Regions from separate parts of the Roseovarius sp. THAF8 genome, predicted to be linked through region 2. Evidence: riboswitches for the same ligand, from Rfam matches in the RefSeq annotation. Region 2 holds a riboswitch; each other region holds the start of a gene.

Region 1 (2,255 bases), 1.7 Mb from region 2:
ATATTCGCGATGTCACCCTTGCGCAGGTTGATCTCGGCGGGCGAACCTGCCCCTTCGACGATCACAAGGTCATGTTGTGCGCTCAGGCGGGCAAAGCTGTCCTGAACCGCCGCCATCAGCGTCGGCTTCAGGCTGGAATACTCCAGCGCCTTCGCCGTGGTCAGGCGCTTGCCCTGCACGATCACCTGCGCGCCGACATCCGTTTCCGGCTTCAGCAAAACCGGGTTCATGTCGGTGTGCAAATTCACACCGCAAGCCATCGCCTGAAGCGCCTGCGCACGACCGATCTCGCCACCGTCCGGCGTCACCGCGGCGTTGTTCGACATGTTCTGCGGCTTGAACGGTGCCACGCTCAAGCCCCGCTGGCGCGCGGCCCGGCACAGGCCCGCCACCAGCATCGACTTGCCGACATTCGACCCCGTGCCCTGGATCATTATCGCGGGCATGGGTGGTCTCCGTCACACGGCATCGGCCCCGGCGGTTTCGCCCCGCTGGCCATGAGGGACCACATCAGAACTCCACGCCTTTCTGGGCCTTGATCCCGTCCCGGAACGGATGCTTCACCAGGCTCATCTCGGTCACAAGGTCGGCGGCCTCGATCAGTTCGGGTTTCGCATTGCGCCCCGTCAGGCACACATGCGTCATCGCAGGTTTTTCGTGCAACAGGAAATCCACGACCTCGTCGATGTCGATATAGTCATAGCGCAGCGCGATGTTGATCTCGTCCAGCAGCACGAACTTCATCTCAGGGTCGCGAATCTGCTCTTTCGCGATGTTCCAGCCATTCTGCGCGGCGGCGATATCGCGTTCTCGGTCCTGCGTCTCCCAGGTGAACCCCTCGCCCGAAATGAAGAATCGGCATTCGTCCGAGAACCGGTTGCGCAGCATCTCGGCCTCTCCGGTCACCCAGTTGCCCTTGATGAACTGCACCACCGCGCAGGGCATCCCGTGCGCGATGCACCGCAGAATCATTCCGAATCCTGACGATGACTTGCCCTTGCCCGGACCGGTATGAACCATGATCAGGCCCTTCTCTTCGGTCTTGTCCACCATCATGCGGTCGCGCGCGGCCTTTATCTTCTTCATCTTCTCGTTGTGGCGGGCGGTCTTTTCCGCTTCGGACGGGTCGGACATGGGACGTCTCCTTGACACAAGGTGGGTTTTAGCAGCATGTCGCACCGTGTTGGTGCCTGTGTAAACAGGTGAAAAGGGAATGTGCAGCGCATCGCGCCAGGCACAGCCGCCCCCGCGACCGTGAACCGGGAAGGTTTCCACCGCCACTGGCGCAATGCCGGGAAGGCCGGAAACCGTGGGCCAAAGAGCCCGAAACCGCAAGCCGGGAGACCTGCCAACCAGAAGGAAAAGACGGACCGGACGGGGTGTGCCGGGCTCGGATGCGTGGCCACCCGCCACTCCCGCGCGCACCCCCGATATTGGAGGATACATGAGCACGCCCATAGAGCTGCTGATCTGCGTCAAGTGCCGCAAGGGGCAGGAGATCCCAGAGGACGAGCGCCGCCCCGGCCAGCGCCTCTATGAGGAGGTCACGGCGCGGACGCTGCCCGATGGCGTCACCGTGACGCCGGTCGAATGCCTGCAAAACTGCGACGCGGGCTGCACCGCCGCCATGCGCGGCGGCGAACGCTGGACGTATCTGTACGGAAATCTCGATGAAACGTCGCATCCCGACATGCTGCTGCAAGGCGCGGTCCTCTATCAACAGACCGAGGACGGACTGATCCCGTGGCGCCAGCGCCCCGAACATTTCAAGCGCAACTGCGTTGCGCGCATCCCACCCCTGACTGCAAAGGCTGACCAATGACCGATCTTGCGAAACTTCCCGTCACTGTCATCACGGGCTTTCTGGGCTCCGGCAAGACGACGCTGGTGCGCCACCTGATGCAGAACCCCGGCGGCCGCCGTCTGGCCGTGGTGGTCAACGAATTCGGCGATGTCGGCGTCGACGGCGACATCCTGAAAAGCTGCGCCATCCCCGATTGCCCGGCGGAAAACATCATGGAACTGGCCAATGGCTGCATCTGCTGCACCGTGGCCGACGATTTCATCCCCACGATCGAGGCGTTGATGGCGCTCGACCCGCGCCCCGATCACATCCTGATCGAAACCAGCGGTCTGGCGCTGCCCAAGCCCCTGCTCAAAGCGTTCGACTGGCCCGATATCCGCTCCAAGATCACTGTCGACGGCGTCATTGCCCTCGCCGATGCCGAGGCCGTCGCGGCAGGCCGCTTTGCCCC
Region 2 (2,255 bases):
AGCTTCATCACCGGGATAACGCCGGAGGACTGGTTCTCGATGCCCTTGATCGGGGCGCCGTGCTCTCGGATGTTGGTCAGCACCAGGGCGACGCCGCCGCCGCGTTTTGACAATTGCAGCGCCGAGTTGATGCCCCGCCCGATGCTTTCCATGTTGTCTTCCAGCCGCAGCAGGAAGCACGACACGAACTCGCCCCGCGCCTTCTTGCCGGCATTCAGGAAGGTGGGCGTGGCGGGCTGGAACCGGCCCTCGATGATCTCGGTCATCAGTTGCAGCGCCAGCGTCTCGTCGCCGCGCGCCAGCGCCAGCGCGTTCATCACGACGCGGTCCTCGTACCGTTCCAGGTAACGCTGCCCGTCCCAGGTTTTCAGCGTGTAGGAGGTGTAATACTTGAACGCCCCCAGAAAGCTGGGGAAGCGGAACTTCTTTCCATAGGCCGCGTCCCAGATCCGGCGCTGGAAGTTCTTCGAGTACTGGTCCAGCACCTCGGGCTCGTAATAGCCTTCGTCGACAAGGTAGCCCAGCTTTTCGTCCAGCGAGTGGAAGAACACTGTGTTCTGGTTGACGTGCTGCAAAAAGAACTGCCGCGCCGCCATCCGGTCGGCCTCGAACTGGATGCGGCCCTGATCGTCGTAAAGGTTCAGCATCGCGTTCAGCGCGTGATAGTCGAGGTCGGCGGTCAGGCTGGCGTCAAGCATGTCTCTCTCCAGAATATGTCGAGCCCGGCGCGCACGCGGGCGATGTCGGTGTCGGTGCCGGCCAGTTCGAACCGATAGAGCACGGGCACGCTGCATTTGGCGGCGATCACGTCGCCGGCCATGGCGAAGGTCTTGCCGAAATTGCGATTGCCGCTGGCGATGACCCCGCGCAGCAGGGCGCGGGCGGCGGGATCATTCAGCAGGCGGATCACCTGCTTTGGGACTGCGCCCTTGCCATGCCCATCGGCATAGGTCGGGCAGATCAGAACGAAAGGCGCGGTGATCTGCGGGACAGGATCGCTCGCGACACGCGGCAGCCGCCGTGCCGGCAGGTCCAGCTTTTCGACGAAGCGCCGCGTGTTGCCGGACCCGCTCGAGAAATAGACCAGCCCCGCCATGCGCTCAGCAGAGCCGGCCGATCATGTCGGGACGGAACCCGGCCCAGTGATCGTCTCCGGCGACGACGACAGGCACCTGCCGGTAGCCCAGGTCCTGTACATGCTCCATCGCGGCGGTGTCCTCGGTCAGGTCGACGATGTCATAGGCGAGGCCACGGGCGTCCAGCGCTCGGGTCGTTGCGGTGCACTGCACGCAGGCAGGTTTGGAATAGACGGTGATGCTCATGGTGCTCTGTCCCTTGTTTTGGTTTGCGAATGGCGGGACAGGACACGGGAACAGCAGGCCACCAGGGCCCCTGACACGCGCCCGGGCCCTCCGCCCGCGGTCGTCGTTCACTGCGCCTTGGCAGGTCTCCTGGCTCGCGGCTCTTGCGCCTTGGTCCGCCTTCCCGGTGTTGCCTCACCAGTGGTTCCGGACCTTGGCTTGCCGCTTACAGTTGCGGGGGCAGCGCCGGTGTCGCACCGGCTTCCCTTTTCACCCACAACGTTGAGTCGCGGGCACCAAAGCAACACCATATTGGGTTCTGGCACACGAAACTGTCAATATATAGTTTGCCTTGCTGCAGCGATTTTTGTCCCATCGTGCAGGATGTCTGATTCACTTCAGCGAGTGTCGCAATTCTCATATTGCGCCGCCCGGCCTGTGATAATCGGGGAAGTTGCAAGGTGCCGCCTGCGGGCGGAGAATTGGGAAGCCGGTGAAATCCCGGCACTGCCCCCGCAACGGTAACGGTGTTGCAACGGGCGCGGTCACGACCACTGGGGAAGAGGAGCCCCGGGAAGGTTTCGCGCCACGAGGTCCCGCACAAGGGCCGCACCGGAGTCCGGAAACCAGCCTTGCAATGACGTCAAACCGCGGGTGGCGGTGCGGGCGCTGCTTCGGGTCCGGCTCCTCGCTTGCCGCACCTGCGGACCGCGCGTGCCGACCTCCTGCCCGAATTCGCCGCGGGGCGCGGCAGGAGGCCAAGGATGAACACCCAACCGATCAGCGATCTGCTGGCGCGGCGTCGGCCGGGCCATGCGCTGGAGCAGGCATTCTATACCGATGCGGACGTGTTCCGCGCGGACATGGAAAACATCTTCTACCGCGACTGGCTCTTTGCCGTGCCGGCCTGCGAACTGCCCAAGCCGGGCAGCTTCGTGACCCACCGCGTCGGCG
Region 3 (2,255 bases), 1.7 Mb from region 2:
TCCGCCGCGAAATCTTGTGCCACGAGGTTGGGCGCCACAGGCCAGGCATGTTCACTGTCCGTCGTCCGTTTAAAGCGCCGCTTTTGCCGCGCGATCAACTGGTTCTCGCGCATCAGTCGTGCCGTGCGGTGCCGCCCTATCTTGAGCCCCTCATCGACGAGGTCGCGGTGCATGCGGGGACTGCCGTAGGTCCCGTTCAACAGCTCAAAGGCCGTTCGAATGTGGGCAAGATGGATCATGTCCTGCTGCTGGCGATGACAGGCAGGGCGGTCCCGCCAAGCGAAGAACCCGCTCTGGCTGACACCGAGAACATGACACATTCGCCGGATCGGGAAGCTGGCCTTCTCCGCCTCTATGAAAGCGAAGCTCATCGACTTGCGTCTTTCGCGAAGAAGGCTGCGGCCTTTTTTAAGATGTCGCGCTCCTGCTTCAGAACCGCGTTCTCGCGTCGCAACCGCTTCAGCTCCGCGTGCAGATCGACCGATGCCTCGACCGGCCCACCAGCGTCCCGCTCGCGACTGAGCCATCGCGTCAGTGTCGAAAGCCCGATCCCCAGATCCTCCGCGACCTCCCGTCGCGTCCGGCCGCTGGTCAGCGCCAGCCGCACCGCTTCACGCCGGAACTCCGGCGTCGGTCTGTTTCCGTTTCCCATAGAACACCTCCTGGTTCCTCAGTTGGTGCTCTCCACTTTTCCAGGGCAAGTCCACATTCAATCCTTCCTAATCTAGACCAAGCGTCATGGACAAGACCGCGGCTCAATCAAATCCGTCAGGGTGTTTCCTACGAACCCGCCCGTATGGCCGCCTCCACGGTGAGACAGGGGGGCACCAGCACCCGCGACGAACATTCCGATTTCGCCGATCACGACGTTACCACAGTGGGCATGACCGGAGCCTCTCTAGATCTGAGCCATTTGGTTTCGGACAATGGTCCATAGCATGGCGGTGTCGGACGACGCGGAAACGACCGTGCCGGTTCTTCGATCAGGCTGAGCGGTCCGCCACCCGAATGAGAAGCTCGGGATCGACGGCTTTGCCATGTGAAACGTGAATGGGCCCGGGCTTCAGTGTACCACCCGGCTGCGGATGAAACCTTCCAGCCTTCGATTTTTATCTTTTCTCAGACCATTTCATCCATTAACCATCGACTCACTTCGGTTCCCGGCGGTTTTCCGGCGGGATAATAGGGAATGCGGTGCGACGCGTCTGGCGTCCAATCCGCAACTGCCCCCGCAACTGTAGGCGGAGAGCGAAGCCGGACCATGTCACTGTCATGCGGCGCATGATGGGAAGACCCGGCCAAGCATTGACCCGCAAGTCAGGAGACCTGCCGAGGTGATCACCCTGTCCGAACGCGGGGCGCGTTTCGACAACGGACTTTCCGTAGCGGTGACGATATCACCGTCTGCGGAGTCACCCCTCCAAAGGCACAAACAAAAGCCATCGCGTCACGCGAGATCCGGAGGGACACGCCATGTCACGCTCATTCAAAGCCGCGCTTGCGGCATCCACCGCCCTTTTCACCCAGCCCGCCATTGCGCAGGACACGCCATATGACCTCGGAACGATCTTCGTGTCCGGCGGTCTGACCCCGATTGAAGGCAGCGCCTACGGCCGTGCCGGTACTGTCCTGACCGAAGAGGATATCGAGGATCGCGGGTCACGATATGCGGTCGACATCATCCGCTCGCTGCCCGGTGTTTCCGTCTCGCGGACCGGCCCCGCCGGCGGCCTGACCCAGGTCCGGATGCGCGGCCACGAAGGCAACCACACGCTGGTCATCATCGACGGCGTGGAAGTGGCCTCGCCCAGCCAGGGCGAGTACGATTTCAGCGGTCTTCTCAGCGCCGACATCGAGCGCATCGAGGTCCTGCGCGGGCCGCAATCCTCACTTTACGGCTCGAACGCCATCGGCGGTGTGATCTCGATCACCACCAAGCGCGCGACCGAGCCGGGCTTCAGCGGGCAAGCCGGGTTCGAGATCGGCACCGACGAGACGACGCAAGTCAGCCTGGCCTTGCGGCAGCGCACCGAAAAACTTGCTCTGAGCTTTTCCGCGACGCGCCGGGAGACCGGCGGCTATGACGTGTCGGGCCTGAATGGCGAGGATGACGGTGATCTCAACGAGACCTACAACCTCAACGTCCATTATTACGCGACCGAAAACCTGACCTTCGGCGGCACGCTACGGCACGTGAAAAGCGACTCGGACTCCGACGGCCAGATCTACACCGCGCTTACACCTGCCGGACAGAT

The links. A riboswitch is a leader RNA that binds a small molecule or an ion and turns the genes downstream of it on or off. The one in region 2 is predicted to bind cobalamin.
Region 1: it holds a riboswitch for cobalamin, as region 2 does, so the genes downstream of both, FIU85_RS14615 (DUF1636 domain-containing protein) here and nrdH (glutaredoxin-like protein NrdH) in region 2, are expected to answer to the same signal.
Region 3: it holds a riboswitch for cobalamin, as region 2 does, so the genes downstream of both, FIU85_RS14715 (TonB-dependent siderophore receptor) here and nrdH (glutaredoxin-like protein NrdH) in region 2, are expected to answer to the same signal.

What each region holds. Positions count from the first base shown of each region.
Region 1 covers NZ_CP045410.1:2,988,176-2,990,430, reverse strand. The annotation lists gene FIU85_RS14625 (cobyric acid synthase) at 1-446, opposite strand, end outside; gene cobO (cob(I)yrinic acid a,c-diamide adenosyltransferase) at 511-1,134, opposite strand; cobalamin riboswitch at 1,168-1,368, shown strand; gene FIU85_RS14615 (DUF1636 domain-containing protein) at 1,445-1,822, shown strand; gene cobW (cobalamin biosynthesis protein CobW) at 1,819-2,255, shown strand, end outside.
Region 2 covers NZ_CP045410.1:1,268,553-1,270,807, forward strand. The annotation lists gene nrdE (class 1b ribonucleoside-diphosphate reductase subunit alpha) at 1-698, opposite strand, end outside; gene nrdI (class Ib ribonucleoside-diphosphate reductase assembly flavoprotein NrdI) at 680-1,096, opposite strand; gene nrdH (glutaredoxin-like protein NrdH) at 1,101-1,322, opposite strand; cobalamin riboswitch at 1,424-1,617, opposite strand; cobalamin riboswitch at 1,744-1,951, shown strand; gene FIU85_RS06150 (aromatic ring-hydroxylating dioxygenase subunit alpha) at 2,066-2,255, shown strand, end outside.
Region 3 covers NZ_CP045410.1:3,004,487-3,006,741, reverse strand. The annotation lists one part of gene FIU85_RS14720 (IS3 family transposase) at 1-400, opposite strand, end outside; one part of gene FIU85_RS14720 (IS3 family transposase) at 400-652, opposite strand; cobalamin riboswitch at 1,138-1,349, shown strand; gene FIU85_RS14715 (TonB-dependent siderophore receptor) at 1,474-2,255, shown strand, end outside.